DNA from 3 places in the Ferrimonas balearica DSM 9799 genome. Region 1 is predicted to be linked to each of the others. Evidence: riboswitches for the same ligand, from Rfam matches in the RefSeq annotation. Region 1 holds a riboswitch; each other region holds the start of a gene.
The links. Region 1 has a riboswitch for cyclic di-GMP ahead of FBAL_RS03490 (lytic polysaccharide monooxygenase). Riboswitches for the same ligand answer to the same signal wherever they lie in the genome.
Positions count from the first base shown of each region.

Region 1 (7,002 bases):
CAGGCGTCATGGTCCAGCTCACCGGATTCCCAGGCCCGCGCTGCCCGCTCACGGGCCTGGTACTGCGCCACTACGTCGGCACTGGCAAAAGGAAAGCTTTCGGGAGAGAGCGGCACTTCGGGGTAACGCACATGGGCCAGCGACGCCACCACAAACTCACTCAGGCTCTGGTGCAGATTGGCGAAGAACAGCAGCTGCAATCGCTCGACCATTAGCGCCTCGCCCTGCGCCAACAGCTGAAATGGCGCGTCGGGCCACCATCGGGTCAGCGGGGCGCTGTCCCATTGCTGTGCCACCAAGGCGTTCACCAGGCTGGTCTTGGTGCGGTGGCTGGCCAGCATCGGCTGCACCTGTGGCAGCGTTTTCAGCTCGCCGTGACGCAGCAGGCGTGCCAGTGCGACGATGTCGATCTGTGGGTCAAGCTGGACCAGATTAGCCTCGGCCAGCGCCGACAGGGCGGGCTCAATCGGGCCGACCTCCTGGTAATTCAGCTGGTCACTGCGAAACCACTCGCCCTTGCGGGTCAGCAGGCGCACAAAGAGGCACTGGGCCGGTGCCGGCAGCCCTTCAAAACGGTCGATGAAGCCCGCCAGCGCCTCGTCCACCAGGTGGCCACGGTGGCGACGGACAAAATCGATAAGAAAGCGGAAGTTACGACGGTAATAATCCGGTGCCAGTGGCAGCATGGGCCCTCCTTGTTGGCGCCAGTGTAGCACGCGGCCCCGGCCCCCTCTGGCCGTCACCGGGGCAAATCCGTACAATGCGCGACTTTGCCAACCGGGAGCCGCCCATGGAACTGATCCAAACGCTGCACCACCCTGACGCCGTCGTTGGTGGCAGCGAATACACCCGCCTCTCCGTGCGCGCTCTGATCGCCCACGGCGACCAGGTGCTGCTGCTCTATACCGCCCGTTATGACGATTACAGTCTGCCGGGAGGCGGTGTGGATGATGGCGAGTCTCTGCAACAGGCCCTGCTGCGGGAAGTGGCAGAAGAAACCGGTGCCCGGGGACTGACCGTACTGGCCGAGTTTGGTCTGGTGGAGGAGTTGCGCCCCTGGTACAAGCCGGACTACGACAACGTGCGGATGCTCTCGTACTGCTACCTGTGCGATGCCCTGCCTGAGCTGGGTCAAACCGCTCTGGAGCACTATGAAGTGGCCAATGGCATGGAGCCCCGCTGGGTCAAGCTGGCCGAGGCGATTGCCCACAACGAAGCGGTGATGGCGGGCAGCCCCAAGGCGGGCCTCTCCATCGCCCGGGAAACCTGGCTGCTGAAACGCCTGCAACGCCATCTGCAGCAAGCCGCCTGAAACGCCAACGCCCCGGATCTCTCCGGGGCGTTCTCTGTCAATCGGACTTAGCGTCGCCACACGCCCCATTGGCCACTTTCGTCGGGGCTCTCCCCCTGTGTCCACCAATGGGCTGTCCAGATGGCGCCATTGTGGCTGACCCGATCCCCTTCGGTATAGACCTGTTCAGCCTGCCAGGGCTGCGGTTCGGAGGGAACCGGAGGCTGCTCACCCTCGCCAGCAACCAGGCGCCATACGCCCCACTCCCCGCTGTCCGTGGGCCGATCACCACGGGTCCACCAATGGGCTTGCCAGGTCTGTCCGGCATACTCAACCCGGTCACCTTCGGTGTAGATCGCATCGGCACGCCAACTTCCTTCCGGCACCACCGGCGGCGGCAGCGGCTCCCCCTTCACCAGCGACAACTGATAGGTGGGGTTGGCGGAGCTGGCCAACACCTGGTTGGCGTACAGATTCTGACTGTCGAACATGTAGTGGTTCATCGCCTCGTGCCAGATCCCGATAAACCATTTGCCCGGTTTCATCTGGTTAAACTGGCCAGCCAGCACGGCCGGCCAGGTGGCAATGATGTTGCCCTCCACCAACAGACGCAGGTCTGTGGTCTCCTCACCGTACTGATTGAAGGTCCGGAAGCGTACTGTGTCTCCCACCTCAACACTGTCGATAAACCCTTGAGGCAGGAAGTACCCCAGTGCCGTCAGGGTGTCCCCATCCGGCTGTTCCGGGTCGGTGCCGCCACCGGGGTTGCCCGGGTCCACTTCACCATCGTGGGTCAGGCGGATGTCGGAGCAGTTATAGAAGCCTTCACCGGCGGCGTCGTTGCGCTGCCAGCGGGTGTACAACAGCGCATCCCCCTCACGGCCAGCCGGCACCGTCACAGTGATGCGGTAGTTCTTGTCCCCATCCACCTGAACATTGCCTGCGGTATCGATCAGTTCCAGATCATCCCAGCTCAGGCGGCCTGACGGGTCATAGTCCGGCTTGCTGAGGTAGAACTGCCAAAAAGAGGGGTTATGGGGCGCCGTGGCATGGAACACCAGCTCAAACTGATTTTGTTCATTCAGCACCACGGTGGTTTTCTGCCAGTGGCTGGACGCCACATTGAGGCCATCCTTTGCGTCACTGCCCGCGGCACACAGAGTGCCATCCGGGATCTGGGCCCGCACTGCCGCCATGTTCTGGTAATCCACCACATTGGCCGCCACTTCGTTCTGCTGCACAAAGGGGTAGGCGCCGGAGCGGTCGTAGGCCGCCTGACAAGCGGCGTTGGGGATGCTGTTGCTCCAGAACCCGCCATCGTCATTACAGATGTGTTGACGCGCGGCCGGGAAATCCACCCAACCATGGGCCTGCAATGATTGCGGGGAAAGCAGCACCGGCAGCAGGACGCCGCCCATCCAAAGTGTTTTTTTCATCGAGTTGCCTCAAGCAAAGGGTTATTACCAAAGGCAGAAACAGAGGGTTTCTGCGGTAGCCCCGCTGCCATCGCACCCCCTACAGGGGCACCTTAGGCCGGTGGCTTTGCGTCACCGGCTTTCGCCGGGTTTGCCTTTATCACGTCGGTATGCGGTGCACCGCATACGCCAGCGGATGGTATGGCCACCGCAAAAACACTTTCAACAACAAAGATTTGGCGTCAATTTCCCGATATTTACATCACACCAGACATGGCCCAACAAAGAGCATCAATAGCCCACGCTCAACTCGCCAGGCAGTTCATTCCGCAAATTTGTCCAACGCTGTCAGTCATCTTCCCGCTGGACCGACCAGAGCATTTTGGGGCGCACTGGTGAGCGAAGCGCCGGGCAAAAAAAGGTTCTTCGCGGATTAGCGGGGAAAGAAGACAGAAGCGACTTCTCCAACAAAATACCTTTTCATGGCCTCTGCTCGCCTTGAGGGACTGATGCTGTTTCCGAATAAGAATGAGCACCCAGCTATCACGGCTCAGCCGTCCACCAAAGGCCGACTCGCGGCGCTGAGCGGGAACGACTGGGAGTGAAGCCGAGGGCCAGGGATGGCCCGAGTGCCAGTCGAGCAGGGATGCGAGTCTGGCCAGTGCTGAACGGGAAGGAGTGGGAGCGAAGGGCTTTCGCCGCGCCGGAGGCAGGGGTGTCAAGAGCGGGGCGCGCAGCCGGGCAACGCCCTTCTGGTGCCCGCCGGGGCATCCCGGCAATGGCTCGGTACGTGGAAACGGGCTCGGAGCCAAGGTTCCCACGGAAATATGCGATGAACCAAAAAAAAGCCCGCCAATGGGCGGGCTTTTTCATTGCGGGTGACTTACGCCTGCGGGCGCATGGCCGGGAACAGAATCACATCGCGGATGGTGTGGCTGTCGGTAAACAGCATCACCAGGCGATCGATACCGATGCCCTGACCTGCAGTCGGCGGCAGGCCGTGCTCCAGTGCGGTCACGTAGTCACCGTCGAAGAACATCGCTTCGTCGTCACCGGACTCTTTGGCTTTCACCTGGTCCAGGAAACGCTGCTTCTGATCTTCAGCGTCGTTCAGCTCGGAGAAGCCGTTGGCGATCTCGCGGCCACCGACGAAGAACTCGAAGCGATCGGTGATCTCCGGGTTGTCGTCGTTACGACGAGCCAGCGGAGACACTTCGGCCGGGTACTCGGTGATGAAGGTCGGCTGGATCAGGCGGTGCTCAGCGGTCTCTTCGAAGATCTCGGTGATCACACGACCCAGGCCCCAGGACTTCTCAACCTCGATCTTGAGGTCTTTGGCCACTTCGCAAGCGCTCTCGAAGGTGCTCAGCATCTCCAGGGTCACTTCCGGGTTGTACTTCAGGATCGCTTCACGCATGGACATGCGGGCAAACGGTGCGCCGAAGTCAAACTCCTCTTCACCGTACTTCACCTTGGCAGAACCCAGTACCTGTTCGGTCACAGTGCGCAGCATGTCTTCGGTCAGGTCCATCAGGTCACGATAGTCCGCGTACGCCATGTAGAACTCCATCATGGTGAACTCGGGGTTGTGACGCGGCGACAGGCCTTCGTTACGGAAGTTACGGTTGATCTCGAACACGCGGTCGAAACCACCCACGACCAGACGCTTCAGGTACAGTTCCGGCGCGATGCGCAGGTACATGTCCTGATCCAGGGCGTTGTGGTGAGTGATGAACGGACGTGCGGAGGCACCACCCGGGATGACCTGCATCATCGGGGTTTCCACTTCCATAAAGTCGCGGTCGGTCATGTACTGACGGATCGCGGCGATCACTTTGGAACGCACCTTGAAGGTGTTACGGGACTCTTCGTTGACGATCAGGTCCACGTAACGCTGACGGTAGCGCTGCTCCTGGTCAGTCAGACCGTGGAACTTCTCCGGCAGCGGGCGCAGGGCTTTGGTCAGCAGCTGGTATTCGGCCATGTCGACATACAGGTCGCCTTTGCCGGATTTGTGCAGCTGGCCTTTAACGCCGATGATGTCGCCGATGTCCAGACCGCCGATGGATTTCAGTTCTTGCTGAACCTCTTTGGAGGCGTAGGACTGGATGCGACCGGACACGTCCTGAATCGCCAGGAACGGGCCACGTTTGGCCATGATGCGACCGGCGATGGACACGGTGGTGGCCATCACTTCCAGTTCGTCTTTGGTCTTCTCACCAAATTCGGCCTGCAGGTCAGCGGCTTTGTGCTCAGGACGCCAGCTGTTGGGGTGGCCATTGGCTTTGCAGTTCTGACGGATCAGATCGAGCTTGCCACGGCGCTCGGCAATCAGCTTGTTCTCGTCTTGCAGTTGTTCAGTCATCTTCTCAATCCTTACAGACCAGACTTCAGGCTGGCCTCAATAAAGCGGTCCAGATCCCCGTCCAGCACCGCTTGGGTGTTGCGGGTTTCCACGCCAGTGCGCAGATCCTTGATGCGGGAATCGTCCAGCACGTAAGAGCGGATCTGGCTACCCCAGCCGATGTCGGATTTGGCATCTTCAGCCGCCTGTTTTTCGGCGTTCTGCTTCTGCATCTCCAGCTCAAACAGTTTCGCTTTCAACTGTTTCATCGCCTGGTCTTTGTTCTTGTGCTGAGAACGTTCGTTCTGACACTGCACCACGGTGTTGGTCGGCATGTGGGTAATACGCACCGCAGATTCGGTGGTGTTTACGTGCTGACCACCGGCACCGGAAGCGCGGTATACGTCGATACGCAGGTCGGCCGGGTTGATCTCGATGTCGATGTTGTCATCCACTTCGGGATACACGAACGCCGAGGAGAACGAGGTGTGGCGACGGCCGCCGGAATCGAACGGCGATTTACGTACCAGACGGTGTACGCCGGTTTCGGTACGCAGCCAGCCAAAGGCGTACTCACCGGAAATCTTCACGGTGGCGCTCTTCAGGCCCGCAACTTCGCCCTCGGACACTTCGATGATCTCGGCTTTGAAGCCCTTGGCTTCCGCCCAACGCAGGTACATGCGCAGCAGGATGTTGCACCAGTCCTGCGCTTCAGTACCGCCGGAGCCGGCCTGCAGATCCAGGTAAGCGTCGTTGGCATCCTGAGCACCGGAGAACATACGACGGAACTCCAGCTTCTCCAGCTGAGCTTCCAGACCTTCAAGTTCGGCCTTGGCCTCCTCGAAGCTCTCTTCGTCCTGCTCTTCCACGGCCAGGTCCAGCAGCTCACGGACGTCTTCCAGGCCCTGATCCAGGTCGTTGATGGTTTTCACCACCGCTTCCAGGTTGCTGCGCTCGCGACCCAGCTCCTGGGCGCGCTCAGGCTCATTCCAGACGTCGGGCTGCTCCAGCTCCGCGTTTACTTCTTCCAGACGCTCTTGTTTGGCGTCATAGTCAAAGGTACCCCCTAAGGAGTTCTGTCCGCTCAGACAGCTCCTTGATGCTGTTCAGCACCGGATTGATTTCGAACATGATCGTCCTGCTTCTTTCTTTACAAACGAGGTGAAGATCCAAACCCGAAATTGTACCCGATATGCGCTATCGCTGCACGAGTGAAAAACGCCCAATTCCGGGTTTTTTCGCCGTGATACCGGCGCTCGGTGCCCTTAGGCTGTCGCTGGCTGCAGTGCGGCCTGACGCCGTTTGATCACCCGCCACATCAGGCCGATGCACAGCAGGTAAATCAGCATGCCGCTGATCGCCTCAAACGCCATCCCTTTCATCATCAGAACCGGCACCAGCGAGATCATCACCATATCCACCAGCGACCCCGGCACGTAAGCGATGGCGTAGTCATCCAGCACCCGGGAGCGCATCTTAGGATCGACAATGCGCAGCAGGGCGATCCCCATCCCTACGGTGCCGGTCAGCCAGCCCCAGGAAAACACCGCTTTCTCAAACCAGTTCTCCCCCAGGATCCGCGGGGCTACTACCAGCACCATCATCAGGTTGAAGACGATGCCCAGCAGCACCATCAGGATCAGCGGCACGGCGTAGTTCAGCAGGATGGTGATCTTGATCGCCGCGATACCGAACACCACCAGAAAGTCACTGGCGGTGCCGGTACAGTGGCCAAAGATCTTGTCGTCAAAATAGATTTTGCCACCGAGCTTTTTCAGCACAGTTCGGGCCGCCAGCCCCAGGCCAAAGGCGGTAACAAAGGCGGGCACCCGCACCAGTTCATGGAAACCGGACAGGTAAACCGCAGCGTGGTAGGCGGCCACCGAAACGGCGATCAGCAACGCCGCATGCATGGCCAGGGCGTCGATGGAGATGGAGGCGGCGGTTTCCCG
Region 1 covers NC_014541.1:735,667-742,668, reverse strand. Annotated here, with positions in the region: gene FBAL_RS03500 (VRR-NUC domain-containing protein) at 1-686, opposite strand, end outside; gene FBAL_RS03495 (NUDIX hydrolase) at 791-1,312, shown strand; gene FBAL_RS03490 (lytic polysaccharide monooxygenase) at 1,360-2,727, opposite strand; cyclic di-GMP riboswitch class I at 2,779-2,872, opposite strand; gene lysS (lysine--tRNA ligase) at 3,590-5,071, opposite strand; one part of gene prfB (peptide chain release factor 2) at 5,083-6,105, opposite strand; one part of gene prfB (peptide chain release factor 2) at 6,107-6,181, opposite strand; gene FBAL_RS03475 (sodium/glutamate symporter) at 6,316-7,002, opposite strand, start outside.

Region 2 (7,002 bases), 2.0 Mb from region 1:
CGAATGGACTTTAACTGGGACGAGTCGATCGCCAGCAAGGTGGTCGAGGTGCGGGAGCGGGTCGATTCGGTTCGTCACCTGCTGCCGCAGGATGTGGAACGGGTGATGCTGTGGCAGTTCTCCACCGCCGACATGCCCATTCTGACCCTGCGCCTCTCCTCCCGTCGCGACCTGTCCGGTGCCTGGGACTTGCTGGATAAGCAGCTTAAGCGTCCGCTGGAGCGCCTGAGCGGCGTCTCCAAAGTGACGCTGTACGGGGTCCAGCCCCAGGAGATCCAGATCCGGCTCGACCCGGACCGCATGATCGCCCGCGGCATCGATGCCAACTGGCTGAGCCAGCAGCTGCAGGCGCAGAACTTTGTGATCAGCGCCGGTGACCTGCGCACCGGCTCCGCCCTGTGGCAGATCTCTCCCAAAGGGGAGTACCAAAGTGTCGAAGCGATGCGGGAGCTGGTGGTGCGCCGCGGCGTTAAGCTGGGCGAGATCGCCGACGTCCAGTACCGCCGCCCGGAGATGATCGATGGCCGTCACCTTGACCGTGACTACGCCGTTGGCCTGGACGTGTTTAAAGAGTCCGGCGCCAACCTGGTGGAGGTGGCCGACCGGGTGCTGGCCGTGGTGGAAACCGTACGGGCGCATCCCCAGTTTGAAGGCATTGAGCTGTTTGTGATGGATGATCAGGCCGCTGGGGTGAAGTCCTCACTGAAGAACCTCGCCAATGCGGGCCTCATCGGGGCCGGGCTCTCCTTCCTGGTGCTGTTCCTGTTCCTGCGCAATCCGCTGACCACCCTGATCATCGTGGTCTCCGTGCCGCTGTCGGTGGCGATCACCCTTGGCGCCATGTACCTGATGGGCTATACCCTCAACATCCTGTCGATGATGGGCCTGCTGCTGGCTGTGGGGATGTTGATCGACAACGCCGTGGTGGTCAGTGAAAGTGTGCTTCAGCAGGACCCGAAAGATCGCTTCAACGCCGTGACGAACGGGGTCGACAAAGTCGCGCTGGCCGTGATGGCCGGCACCCTGACCACCGCCATCGTGTTCCTGCCCAACATCTTCGGCGTTAAGGTGCAGCTCACCGTGTTCCTCGAACACGTGGCCATCTCCATCTGCCTCTCTCTGCTGGCCAGTCTGCTGATTTCGCGCACCCTGCTGCCGCTGCTGCTGTATCGCTTTGCTCACCTCGGGCAGAAAGCCAAAGTGGCCCGCGCACCGCGCTATCGCAAGGCCCTGAGCTGGACCCTGGATCACCCCAAAACCAGTGGCCTTATCGCCATACTGCTGTTGGCCAGCACCGCCCTACCGGTGTCTCAGGTGACCGCGACCGATGACGATGAGGGCAACGATGAGCGCCTCTTTATCAACTACAACCTCGAGGGGCGCCACAGCCTGCAGGTGACCGAGGGGATGATCAACCAGATGGAGGAGTACCTGTACGCCAACCAGGAGGCGTTCCATATCGACTCGGTCTACAGCTATTTTTCCAACGACAATCTGCAGACCACCCTGCTGCTGAAGACCCCCCTGCCGGAGCCCCGGGCTGACCTGATGGAGCGGGTACGGGAAGGTTTTCCCAAGTTCGCCTATGCCCGACCCGAATTTGGCTGGCAGGGCGGCGACGACCGTGGCATGCGGGTCTATCTGCGGGGACGGTCTACCACCACCCTGATCGAGCTGGCCAGCCAGATCACCCCGATGCTCAGCCGCATCGAGGGGCTGTCCGATGTGCGCAGTGAGTTGGATGGCGGTCAGCGGGAGCTGTTGGTGCAGTTTGACCGGGACAAGCTGGCCCGCCTCGGCATGAGCGTTAAAGACGCCGCTCAGGTGCTGGCCACGGCGTTGCGGGGGCAAACCCTGCGCTCGTTCCGTCATGACCCGAACGGTGAAGTGCAGATCCGGCTGCAGTGGGATCCCCTCTGGCGACAGTCCGCCGACCGCCTGCAAGCCCTGCCGCTGGGCCAGCAGGAGGGCAAAGTGATCACGCTCGGACAGGTGGCGAAGTTGCATGAGCAGCCGCGGCTGGAGGAGATCCGCCACGAAGGTCGCCAGACCGCACTGGCCATCGGCGGAAACGTTGACGACCGTGACCTGAATGAGCTGCGCGAGGAGATCACCGCGCTGATGGACACCATCGCCCTGCCCGAGGGTTACAGCTACAGCTTCGGGGGCAGCTTCCAGTATCAAGATGAAAGCCAGGCCCTGATGGTGACCAACATGCTGCTGGCGGTGGCGATGATCTACATCGTCATGGCCGCCCTGTTTGAATCCCTGCTGCTGCCTACCGCCGTGATAAGCGCCATCCTGTTTTCCATCACCGGGGTGTTCTGGACCTTTATGCTGACCGGCACACCGATGAGCATCATGGGGATGATCGGCATTCTGGTGCTGATGGGAGTGGTGGTGAACAACGGCATCGTCCTGGTGGACCAGATCAACCAGCGGCAACCCAGCCTGGAGCAGATGAAGGACGCCATCGTTGAAGCCGCCAGCACCCGCTTACGGCCGGTGCTGATGACGGTGTCCACCACCATCCTGGGATTGCTGCCACTGGCCCTAAATGACACGCGTCTGGCCGGCGGTGGCCCCAGCTACACACCGATGGCCTTCGCCATTATTGGTGGCCTGGCCTTCTCCACCCTGACCAGCCTGTTTCTGGTGCCCTATCTCTATCTGATGCTGTGTCGTTTGCGGCACCGGGTCGCGACCGGGGTGGGTAATGTGCTGGCCTGGCGCCAGCGGGCCCTGCCAGGGTGGCTCTGATACCACATTAACTCAATGGGCCCGGCGCAAGCCGGGCCACTGTGTAATGATTCGCTTTTGACCAACATCACAATCGGTTAGGCTTGACCGAAAACCGACGTTAACACGGAGCGAACGGAATGTTACGCGCACCCCTACTGTTGCTGTCCCTGCTGTTGTCCCCTGCCCACGCCGGGCCCGATGACCGTTTCACCGACGTGCAGATAACCCGCACCGAATTGGCCAGTGGTATCCATATGCTGGTGGGCGCCGGTGGCAATATCGGCGTCAGCAGCGGCCCTGATGGCATCCTGATCATTGACGATCAGTTCGCGCCGTTGGCGGACAAGATTGAAGCGGCCCTGGCTCAGATCCAACCCGGCCCGGTGCGCTTTGTGGTGAACACCCACCACCATGGCGACCACACCGGCGGCAACGCTCACTTTGCCCGACAGGGCACGGTGTTTGCCCACCAAAACGTTCTCAAACACCTGCAGGCCGACGACAGCACCAGCCCGGCGCATTGGCCGGTGGTGACCTACCAGGACGGCATCGCCTTCCGCTTCAACGGCCAGTCAATCCGTGTTCGCCACTTAGGTGCAGGCCACACCGATGGCGACTCGGTGGTGTGGTTTGAAAAGGCCAATGTGCTGCACATGGGTGACCTGTTCTTTAAAGACCGTTTCCCCTACGTTGACCTGGCCCACGGCGGCACCGTGCGCGGCTACGCCGAGCGGGTGCGCGAGGTATTGAGCTGGACCAACGACAACACCCGCATCATTCCGGGCCATGGCAGCCTCGCCAACCGGGCCGACCTGACCCGATTCCTGACCATGCTGGACGACTCGCTGACCTGGGCCGAATCGATGAAAGGCCAACCCAAAGAGGCCTGGCATCAGGCTGGCGTGCCCGAGGCCTATAAAGACTGGTCCTGGCAATTTATCGGGGAGTCACGTTGGATAGACACCCTTTGGGAGGAGATGGAGACCCAACCATGATGGCGTTAATTCTGTTTGTCGGCGCTGCGGTAGTGTTGGCGCTGCTGCCGGTATACTTGGGGGCTCGCTTGCTGCGGGTGGGCAACCCGGCATGGTGGGCCGCATTGCTGGCAGTGGTGGCCATTCTGGCTTTGCAGGACCTGGCAATGAAGTATATCGACGACATTGAGCTGGCCTGGCTGGCAGCCTGTCTGCTTGGCGGGTTCGCCTTCTCACTGATGCTGGATACCAGCTACTGGCGCGGCCTGGTGATTGGGGCTTTGGTGCTGGGTCTGCAGTTTGCTGTGACTCAGGTTCTGCTGGACGGTCAGCCTCCGGCAGAGGCGCTGAATAATCGAATCCTTGCCGCTCAGGAAGAGCTGTGGCCGGAGTACCGCTGACCCGCCCAATCTCGCCCGCTGCACCAGCTTACATCTGACTTACGCCGGGAGGAAGTGGATCGGAAACGGTCACTTCCGCCCTCCAGACCCGCCCAAATCGCACACCCCAGAACACACAGGAAGTACCACTTCCGCACCCAGCCCGCCACCAAAGGAAGCCCTGCTTCCGCCCCACCCCATTGCGAAAGGCGTTTTTTCTGCCCTAATCTGACGCCGGTGACAACGCTGTCATTTGTACCTCACAAGTGGTCACTGTGATAAAGGCAAACCGGTCGAAAGGCCGGGACGCAAAGCCTCCGGTCTAAGGGCATCGCCTAAGATAGCGGGGATACCATATTTGAGATGGGCGTGACCCTCAGGGTCAGGCCCCCATTTCAGACTGCTTTGCGAGCCTTATTGAACTCAATCTCACAATAAGGACAACCAACATGTTCGCAGCGAAACCCACCGTTACGGCCCTGCTCGTCGCGGGAGCACTGTGTCCCTCTGCCTGGGCCGCGATTCCGGCAAAGCCCTCAATCGCTGGTGACACCCACTTTGCGGTCATTGAGGTCGACCACGGGGCGACCAGCTACAACCAGTTGATCAATGTCAAACCGGCTGCTGAAGTGTCTGTCAGCTGGAGCTTGTGGCATGGCGAGCTTGGCGACACCGCCAAAGTCTTGCTGGATGACCAGGTGGTTTGGCAAGGCCCGTCAGCGGCTTCCGGCACCGCGGAATTTGAGGTCAGCAAGGCCGGTCGCTATCAGCTGACCGTCGCCCTGTGTAATGCGGAAGGGTGCACCAGCAGCGACCCGATGTCGATTCAGGTGGCGGATACCGACGGCAGTCACCTTGCCCCTCTCGATCTCCAGTTGAAAGAGAACAATCGACCCTACACCAACACCAGCGGCAAAGTGGTGGGCGCCTATTTTGTTGAGTGGGGCGTCTACGGGCGCGCCTTCCCGGTGGAAAAGATCCCTGCTCAGAACCTGACACACATCCTTTACGGCTTCATTCCGATTTGTGGCGGCGATGGCATCAATGACGCCCTCAAGTCGATGCCCCAGAGCTACGCTGCCCTGCAAAGCTCCTGCAGCGGTCGGGAAGATTTTACCGTCACCCTGCACGATCTCTGGGCCGCCGTTCAGATGCCGCAAGGGGATCTGAAGAACTGGCAGGATCCCTACCGGGGCAACTTTGGCAACCTGATGGCCCTGAAGCGGACCTATCCTGACCTCAAGATCCTACCCTCCATCGGTGGCTGGACCCTCTCCGACCCCTTCTTCCATTTTGCCGACGAAACCAAGCGCAACACCTTTGTTGCCTCAGTGAAGGCGTTCCTGAAAACCTGGAAGTTCTTTGATGGTGTGGACATCGACTGGGAGTTCCCCGGTGGCGAAGGCGCCAACCCGGCGCTGGGCAGCGCCAGCGATGGTGCCACCTACCTGACCCTGATGGCTGAACTCCGTGCCATGCTGGATGAGCTTGAGGCCGAAACCGGTCGCCGCTATCAACTGACCTCAGCCATCAGCGCCGGTGACGACAAGATTGCCAAAGTCGATTATCAGCAGGCGCAACAGTATATGGACCACATCTTTGTGATGACCTACGACTTCAATGGCGCCTGGCAAAATACGTCTCTTGGTCATCAGACCGCACTCTATGATGCCCATTGGGACCAAGACACCCGGTACACCACTGCCAAAGGGATCCAGGCCTTGCTGGGCCAGGGGGTCGAACCCGGTAAACTGGTGGTCGGTGCCGCCATGTACGGCCGCGGCTGGAGTGGCGTATCCGGTTATCAGGATGGCAACCCCTTTACCGGCACGGCCAGCGGCCCGATCAAAGGGACCTGGGAGAACGGTGTGGTGGATTACCGCCAAATCGCCAATGAGTTCTCCGGCCCAGATTGGCAGCATAGTTATGATGAATCCGCCGAAGCGCCCTACGCGTTCCACCCCGCTACCGGCTCCCTGGTCACTTACGATAATCCGCGCTCGGTGATTGCCAAGGGGGAGTACGTGCTGGCCAACGACCTCGGTGGCCTGTTCGCCTGGGAGATCGACGCCGACAATGGCGACATTCTCAATGCGATGAATCAGGGGCTGGGCCACGACGATGGCAGCGGACCCGCACCGAACCGGGCTCCGATTGCCAACGCAGGCGCCGATCAAACGGTCGTCGGCCCGGCACAGATTACCTTGCGTGGCAGTCAGTCCCGAGACCCGGATGGCGACCCACTGAGCTACCAATGGGCACAGAGCAGCGGACCTGTGGTTACCCTGAGTGACGCAAATTCCGCCAATACCAGCTTCTCACTGGCGGCCACAGACGAGACGGTTCAATATGGCTTTACTCTGACCGTCACCGATCCGGATGGCCTCTCCGCCAGCGACAGCGTTATCATCACCAACCAACCGGAAACGCCCAACCAAGCACCAACCGTGGTGCTGCCAGCACAGGTGACTGCGACCTCCGGTGCCAGCCTGAGCCTTACCGCCGAAGCCAACGATCCGGACGGCAACCCTCTGATCTATCAATGGCGACTGCCAACTGGCCTCAACAGCAACAGTCTGAACCAGAGCACCCTGACACTGACGGCTCCGGTTGTGACCGAACCCACGACCTTCACCATCGAGGTGCTGGTCTCTGACGGCAGTCTCGATGCCCGCGCCAGCACCCAACTGACCGTTACGCCAAGCGACAACAGCGGCGGCAATGGCGGCGGCAATGGCAGTTGTGCCACTACCGATCCGAACGCCAGCCAACTGCAGGCCTGGTCCGCCGACGCCATCTATGTTGGCGGCGACAGGGTTAACTATCAGCAGTTGATCTGGGAAGCGAAATACTGGATTCGGCATGACGCGCCCAGCCTCTCCCACGATGCCTGGACCTTAGTCAGT
Region 2 covers NC_014541.1:2,779,450-2,786,451, forward strand. Annotated here, with positions in the region: gene FBAL_RS12730 (efflux RND transporter permease subunit) at 1-2,760, shown strand, start outside; gene FBAL_RS12735 (MBL fold metallo-hydrolase) at 2,880-3,737, shown strand; gene FBAL_RS12740 (hypothetical protein) at 3,734-4,117, shown strand; cyclic di-GMP riboswitch class I at 4,370-4,453, shown strand; gene FBAL_RS12745 (glycosyl hydrolase family 18 protein) at 4,546-7,002, shown strand, end outside.
Region 2: another riboswitch for cyclic di-GMP. It lies ahead of FBAL_RS12745 (glycosyl hydrolase family 18 protein); the one in region 1 lies ahead of FBAL_RS03490 (lytic polysaccharide monooxygenase).

Region 3 (7,002 bases), 2.0 Mb from region 1:
CCGCAAGATCTGGTACCTGATTGACCATATCGCCCTCTGCCTGGAAGACCCGGATTTCCTGCTTAACCACCGGGACGCGTTCCAGGCCAGGATCGACCAGACCCTGCTCAGGGGCACCGCCAGCCCCTCCCCCAATCTGCACTGGGCGCTGTCCCAGGCGGTGCAAAACGTCAACACCCGTTTGACCAACGCCCGCTGGTTTCTCGATATTCGTGACGATGGTGTGGTGAAGATCGGCAGCCGCAGTCCCTTTATCTTTGACCGGGGCGAGTGGCAGTCCGAACAGGGTTTTTTCTGCTTTGTCCTCGCACTGATTGAGCAAATTGGGCTGAAGATCAGCGATGTGTTTGAGGCAGGCAGTAAAACGGAACGCGAAAAATGTGACTTCTTTACGGGCCACAACATCCGCTTTATCAGTCATTGTTCCAGCGCCTACCTCAAGTTCCGGGTCGGCACTGACAGCCTGATTACCCTGCCCGCCCTGTCCGCGCTGGAGCAGGATCAGGCCATTGATCTCTGTGATCTGATCCGGACCCTGCTGGCCAATGCGCCGCTGAATGCGCAACCCAGCCTCAGTGATATGGCCAGGGCACTGAACGTGACGCCGCGTACTCTGCAGCGTTACCTGGCTCAGCAACAGACGCAGTATGGTCAGCTGCGTGATTTGGCCTGGCGCGAAGCCGTGATGCTTCAGCTGATAAAAAGCCGCTCCATTAAGGCCGCCAGTTATGACCTGGGTTACCGTAACCTGAGTCAGTTTTATGCCCGCTTCCAGCGCTGTTTTGGCACCACCCCCAAGGCGTATCTCAGCCAGCAAGCCTAGACCGGCCCCCCTATCCTGTAGCCACAAAAAAAGCCGGTCAATGACCGGCTTTTCGTTCTTACCCACGCTTATTCAGTGCGGGCAGCAAAGCGCTCCAGGCCCCATACCAGGCCGATGCCCAACAGGGCGCAGGCGATGGCCATCGGTACCTGAGCCGAAGCCCCAGTCAGGGCTTCGTATTGCCACGGGCTGATCGCCTGCTCCAGCAGCGGCACCTGTTCACCGCCGGAGTTGGTGCGCCAGGTCAACACCTCTTTCCAGGGCCAGATCTTCTCCAGAGTGCCCAGCATCAGGCCACAGAGGAAGGCCAGAGTCAGCCCGTGGAAGCGACGCAACAGGAAGCTGAGCAGGTGAGAGAAGCTCAGCAAGCCCAGGGCACAGCCAGTGGCAAAGATGGCAATTACGGTCAGGTCCAGTCCTTTTACCGCACTCAGTACCGGGCCGTAGAGACCCAACAGCAGCAGGATAAAGGAACCGGAGATCCCCGGCAGGATCATGGCGCAGATCGCCACCATGCCCCCCAGCAGGAAATTCAGGTAGGTGGCTTCCAGCGCCAGCGGATTGGATACGGTAATCACGTAGGCGAAGGCGAAGCCAGCGGCCGCGGACAGCAGGGTGCCGATGCCGTGGCCCTTAATCGACCGCCCGATGTGCACCAGCGAGATCAGGATCAGGCCGAAGAAGAAGCTCCACAGCGGCACCGGGTGGTGCTCCAGCAGGTAGGTGATGACACGGGCCAGGGTCAGGATGCTGGTGAGGATACCGGTCAGCAGGGTAACCAGGAAGGTGCCGCTGATGTATTCCCAGGCCGCGGCGAAGCCCTGACGACGCCATACCCCGATCAGACTCGGGTTGATGCGGCGGATGCTCTCCAGCAGGCGGTCATAGATGCCGCTGATAAACGCGATGGTGCCACCGGACACGCCCGGTACCACGTCGGCGGCCCCCATGGCCACCCCTTTCAAAAACGTTCGAAAATCAATACTCATGCAAAAAAGCACACTCAGGGACAATGCAGTGCAGCGATTATATCGGCTTTTTGTCGAAAGATTGTGGATCAAAAAAAAGGGGGGCCATTTGGCCCCCGATGGTTGGGGAACTTCAGGGAGTGTTACTGCGGAGAAAACCATCCAAATCGCGATTCCAGTCGATCTGCTCCAGCCAGATGCGGATCAGGCGCGACTTGGGAATGCCGGTGTGTTGCGACAACAGGTTCAGCCGGGTGATGGACTGTTCCGTCAGGCTGAAGTTGGCCTTTTTACAGCGCGCGCCCTGCTCGGGCCGGACCATGGCCAACGACACCACCTTCTCCTGCCCGGCACCGTAGGCCACTGCCCCATTGATGAAGGCTTCGACCTGCGCCTCAAGTTCGTCGCCCGGTGGCGAACTGGCTTTACTGGCCGACGGCGACGTGCGTTTCAAGTTGAGTAGACTCATGGTCTGCCCCCTGGCCGCGGCACAGCAGCTCGTGAATGATGGTGCGAATTTCGGCGGCGCATTTACCGTCCGGCTCAGACTCCATCACGGACATGCCGGACTCTTCGCTGTCGTCGTACATGTTGCGGCTGTAGGTGACCGCATCCAGTACCGTCATGTCGTAGGAGCGGCACACCTCTTTCGCCTCAAGAATGCGCGGAGCCAGCGACGGCAGCGATGGACACTGGGTAATCACAAACGCCATGTTCATGCGGGGATTGACCATCTTGCAGGTGGAGACAATGTCTTCCATGTGCTCGACGGTTTTCAGGTCACGCCGCTTGGGTCGCAGCGGCACCAGTACATGGTCGGCGACGGCCATGGAGGAGCGCAGCGCCAGGTTGTCCTGACCACCGCAATCAATCACCAGGTAGTCATAGCGTTCCCGCAGGCTCAGTAACTCGTTGCGGATTTTTCCGTAGAGTTGGATGCAGTTGATATGAGGCAGTTGAGGATTGCTGTTTCGTTCCTGAACCCAATCCGAGGTGGTGCGCTGGGGATCACAATCCACCATCAGCACATTGCCTTCCTCTTCGGTTCTCAGATAAACCGCAATATTTTGCGCCAGACAGCTTTTGCCGCTGCCGCCTTTTTCTCCACCAACAAGGATGATCATGATCGATTCCTTCCCTGATTGTCCGAATGAGAGGTCTGGGAAGACCACGCCCTGCACGGAAAAAGGAGGTGCGATCACAGGAGGGATCATTACACTCGGCAGCCCCGCTATCGATAGCGTTCACCTTAGACCGGAGGCTTTGCGTCCCAGGCTTTCACCTGGTTTGCCTTTTTCGTCGTGCTTTCCCAATCATAGCCAATGCGTTAGCGGATACCAGATCATTTTTCACACATTTCACCAACTGACTCACAACGAAGTAACAAAAAAGGGCCTTTACGGCCCCTTTTTACTCAGATAACGCCCAGTTCTCTGAGCCGTTCCATCAGATAGCTGTGCGCGGTATGGCGCTCAGACAACACCACCTCAGGACGGGGATGCAAAAACAGCGGCAACGAGATGCGCGACTGGTTGGCTGCCTCTCCCTCCGGGTTCACCACGCGATGGGTGGTGGAGGGAAAATACCCCCCGGAGGCTTCCTGCAGCATGTCACCGATATTGACAATCAGGGTGCCAAAATCGCACGGCACGTCCAGCCATTGGCCGTCCCGGCCCTTGACCTGCAAACCCCGGGCATTGGCAGCGGGCAGGATGGTCAGCAGGTTGATGTCTTCATGGGCGGCAGCACGGATGGCGCCTGCGGCTTCATCGCCGTTCAGTGGCGGATAGTGCAGCACCCGCAACAGCGACTTTTCGCTGCCCTCAATCATGTTGGGCAACGGCTCCGCGTAGCCGGAGGCCACGTTATCCGGCCCCAGCTGCTGAACCCAGCCCAGCAGCTCTGCGGCCAAGGTGGTGGCCTGACCGTAGTAGTCCGCCAGGTCGGCTTTGTGCTCGGCCGGGCACTGGCCCCAGGGGTAGTAGTGAAAATACTCTTTCAGGTCTTTTACGCTGTGGCCTTTGGCCACTTCCGAGACAGACGCCGGAAAGAAACCGTCCTGAGTGTCGCGGTTAAAGTGGTAGCGGGTTTTATTTTCGCCATCAAAGAAGCCTTGCCAGTCGCGGTAGATCCGCTCAACCAGCTGCTCAGGGATGGGGTGATTTTTGAGGACGCCAAAGCCGGTTTGGCGCAGGGATTCGACGAATTGAGCCGGCGCATCAGGCGCGCGGTAATCCACGGCGGTTAGAGTCATTGGATGGATTCTCTGGACAGAGGGGCGAGAAAGCCCTTTGAAACGGCGCGCCGGCGACGTTTTTCTGTTTTTATGGAAAGCCTGAGGCTCGCCGCCGTCGGCGCGGTGAAGCTCAGGAGGTGGTCAGGGTCACCATGCCGAACAGCACAATGCCCACTACCATCAAGTAATCGCGTCGTTGCATGACTTGCTCCATGTCATAAAAAGGCCCACCGGTGGGTGGGCCATATTTTAACCAGTTTGTTACCAGCCTGTCACTTCCCGCAGTGCCTTGCCGATGTCGGCCAGGGAACGCACGGTTTTCACACCGGCATCTTCCAGGGCAGCAAACTTGTCGGCAGCGGTGCCTTTACCACCGGCGATGATGGCGCCAGCGTGGCCCATACGCTTGCCCGGAGGCGCGGTCACACCGGCGATGTAGGAAACCACCGGCTTGGTCACGTGCTGCTTGATGTAAGCGGCCGCTTCCTCTTCGGCGGTACCACCGATTTCACCGATCATTACGATGGCTTCGGTCTGTGGGTCTTTCTCGAACATCTCCAGGATGTCGATGAAGTTGGAACCCGGGATCGGGTCGCCACCGATGCCCACACAGGTGGACTGACCAAAACCTTCGTCAGTGGTCTGCTTAACCGCTTCGTAGGTCAGGGTGCCGGAGCGGGATACGATGCCCACTTTGCCCGGCTGGTGGATGTGACCCGGCATGATGCCGATTTTGCACTCGCCCGGGGTGATCACACCGGGGCAGTTCGGGCCGATCATGCGCACACCGGCCTGGTCCAGCTTGACCTTAACGTCGAGCATATCCAGGGTCGGGATCCCTTCGGTGATGGTGACGATCAGCTCGATGCCGGCGTCGATCGCTTCCAGGATGGCGTCCTTACAGAACGGGGCCGGAACGTAGATAACAGAGGCGGTGGCGCCAGTGGCTTCAACCGCTTCACGGACGGTGTTGAACACCGGCAGGCCCAGGTGGGTAGAACCGCCTTTACCCGGGGAAACGCCGCCCACCATCTGGGTACCGTAGGCAATCGCCTGTTCGGAGTGGAAGGTGCCCTGGCCGCCAGTGAAACCCTGGCAGATCACCTTGGTGTCTTTGTTAATCAGAACGCTCATTACTGGGCCTCCGCGGCTTTTACTACTTGCTGGGCAGCGTCGGTCAGGCTGTTCGCTGCAATGATGTTCAGGCCGGACTCGGCCAGCTTCTGGGCACCCAGTTCGGCGTTGTTGCCTTCCAGACGCACCACCACGGGGACTTTCACACCCACCTCTTCCACAGCACCGATGATGCCGTCAGCGATGAGGTCACAGCGGACGATGCCGCCGAAGATGTTCACCAGCACCGCTTTCACGTTGCTGTCGGACAGGATGATCTTGAACGCTTCGGTCACGCGCTCTTTGGTGGCGCCGCCACCCACATCCAGGAAGTTGGCCGGGCTGCCACCGTGCAGGTTCACGATGTCCATGGTGCCCATCGCCAGACCGGCGCCGTTCACCATGCAGCCGATGTTGCCATCCAATGCCACGTAGTTCAGTTCCCACTGGGCGGCGTGCGCTTCGCGCTCGTCTTCCTGGGACGGATCGTGCATTTCACGAACCTTGGGCTGACGGTACAGGGCGTTGGAGTCGATGTTGATCTTGCCGTCGAGGCAGTGCAGGTTGCCCTGCTCGGTGATCACCAGCGGGTTGATCTCCAGCAGTGCGAAATCCAGGTCCAGGAACATCTGGCCCAGACCCATAAAGATCTTGGTGAACTGCTTGATCTGGTCGCCTTGCAGGCCCAGTTTGAAGGCCAGTTCACGGCCCTGGTAAGCCTGCGGGCCCACCAGCGGATCGATGGCGGCTTTGTGGATCAGCTCCGGAGTTTCCTCGGCCACTTTCTCAATTTCCACGCCACCTTCGGTGGAGGCCATGAACACCACGCGCTGGCTGCCACGGTCTACCACGGCGCCCAGGTACAGCTCTTTGGCGATGTCGGTGCAGGATTCCACCAGGATTTTGGTTACCGGCTGACCGTTGGCGTCAGTCTGGTAGGTCACCAGGTTCTTGCCCAGCCAGTGCTGAGCGAATTCACGGATCTCTTCTTTGCTGGAAGCCAGCTTTACGCCACCGGCTTTACCACGGCCACCGGCGTGGACCTGGCATTTCACCACCCACTTGTCACCGCCGATTTTGCCTGCGGCTTCAGCCGCTTCCTGGGGGGTGTCGCAAGCGTAACCTTCGGAGACGGGCAGGCCGTACTCGGCGAAGATCTGCTTAGCCTGATATTCGTGCAGATTCATACTCTTTTATCCGTATTACTTCTTATGACTTCCATAGCCGTTAGGCTGGGGACTTGATAACGGGGAGGCTCCGCCTCCCCGGTAAAAACCTTTAGATGTCCAGCAGCAGACGAGTCGGATCTTCCAGCAGCTCCTTGATGGTCACCAGGAAGCCCACGGACTCACGACCGTCCACAATGCGGTGGTCGTAGGACAGGGCCAGGTACATCATCGGCTGGATAACCACTTCGCCATTCACCGCCATCGGACGGTCTTTAATGGCGTGCATGCCCAGGATGGCGCTCTGCGGCGGGTTGATGATCGGGGTGGACATCAGGGAACCGAACACACCACCGTTGGTGATGGTGAAGTTACCGCCGGTCAGCTCATCCACGGTCAGCTTGCCCTGCTGGCCTTTCACTGCCAGCTCTTTGATGCCCTTCTCGATCTCGGCCACGGACAGCTTGTCCGCGTCACGCAGAACCGGGGTCACCAGGCCACGCGGGGTGGAGACGGCGATGCTGACATCGAAGTAGTTGTGGTAAACGATGTCGTCACCGTCGATGGAGGCGTTCACTTCCGGGTAGCGCTTCAGCGCTTCCACAACCGCTTTCACGTAGAAGGACATAAAGCCCAGGCGGATGCCGTGGCGCTCTTCGAAGATGTCCTTGTACTGCTTACGCAGGGCCATGATCG
Region 3 covers NC_014541.1:2,759,107-2,766,108, forward strand. Annotated here, with positions in the region: gene FBAL_RS12650 (helix-turn-helix domain-containing protein) at 1-823, shown strand, start outside; gene FBAL_RS12655 (polyprenyl-phosphate transporter) at 892-1,812, opposite strand; gene FBAL_RS12660 (ribbon-helix-helix domain-containing protein) at 1,925-2,260, opposite strand; gene FBAL_RS12665 (AAA family ATPase) at 2,217-2,915, opposite strand; cyclic di-GMP riboswitch class I at 3,010-3,093, opposite strand; gene FBAL_RS12670 (2OG-Fe(II) oxygenase family protein) at 3,206-4,045, opposite strand; gene sucD (succinate--CoA ligase subunit alpha) at 4,289-5,161, opposite strand; gene sucC (ADP-forming succinate--CoA ligase subunit beta) at 5,161-6,327, opposite strand; gene odhB (2-oxoglutarate dehydrogenase complex dihydrolipoyllysine-residue succinyltransferase) at 6,419-7,002, opposite strand, start outside.
Region 3: another riboswitch for cyclic di-GMP. It lies ahead of FBAL_RS12665 (AAA family ATPase); the one in region 1 lies ahead of FBAL_RS03490 (lytic polysaccharide monooxygenase).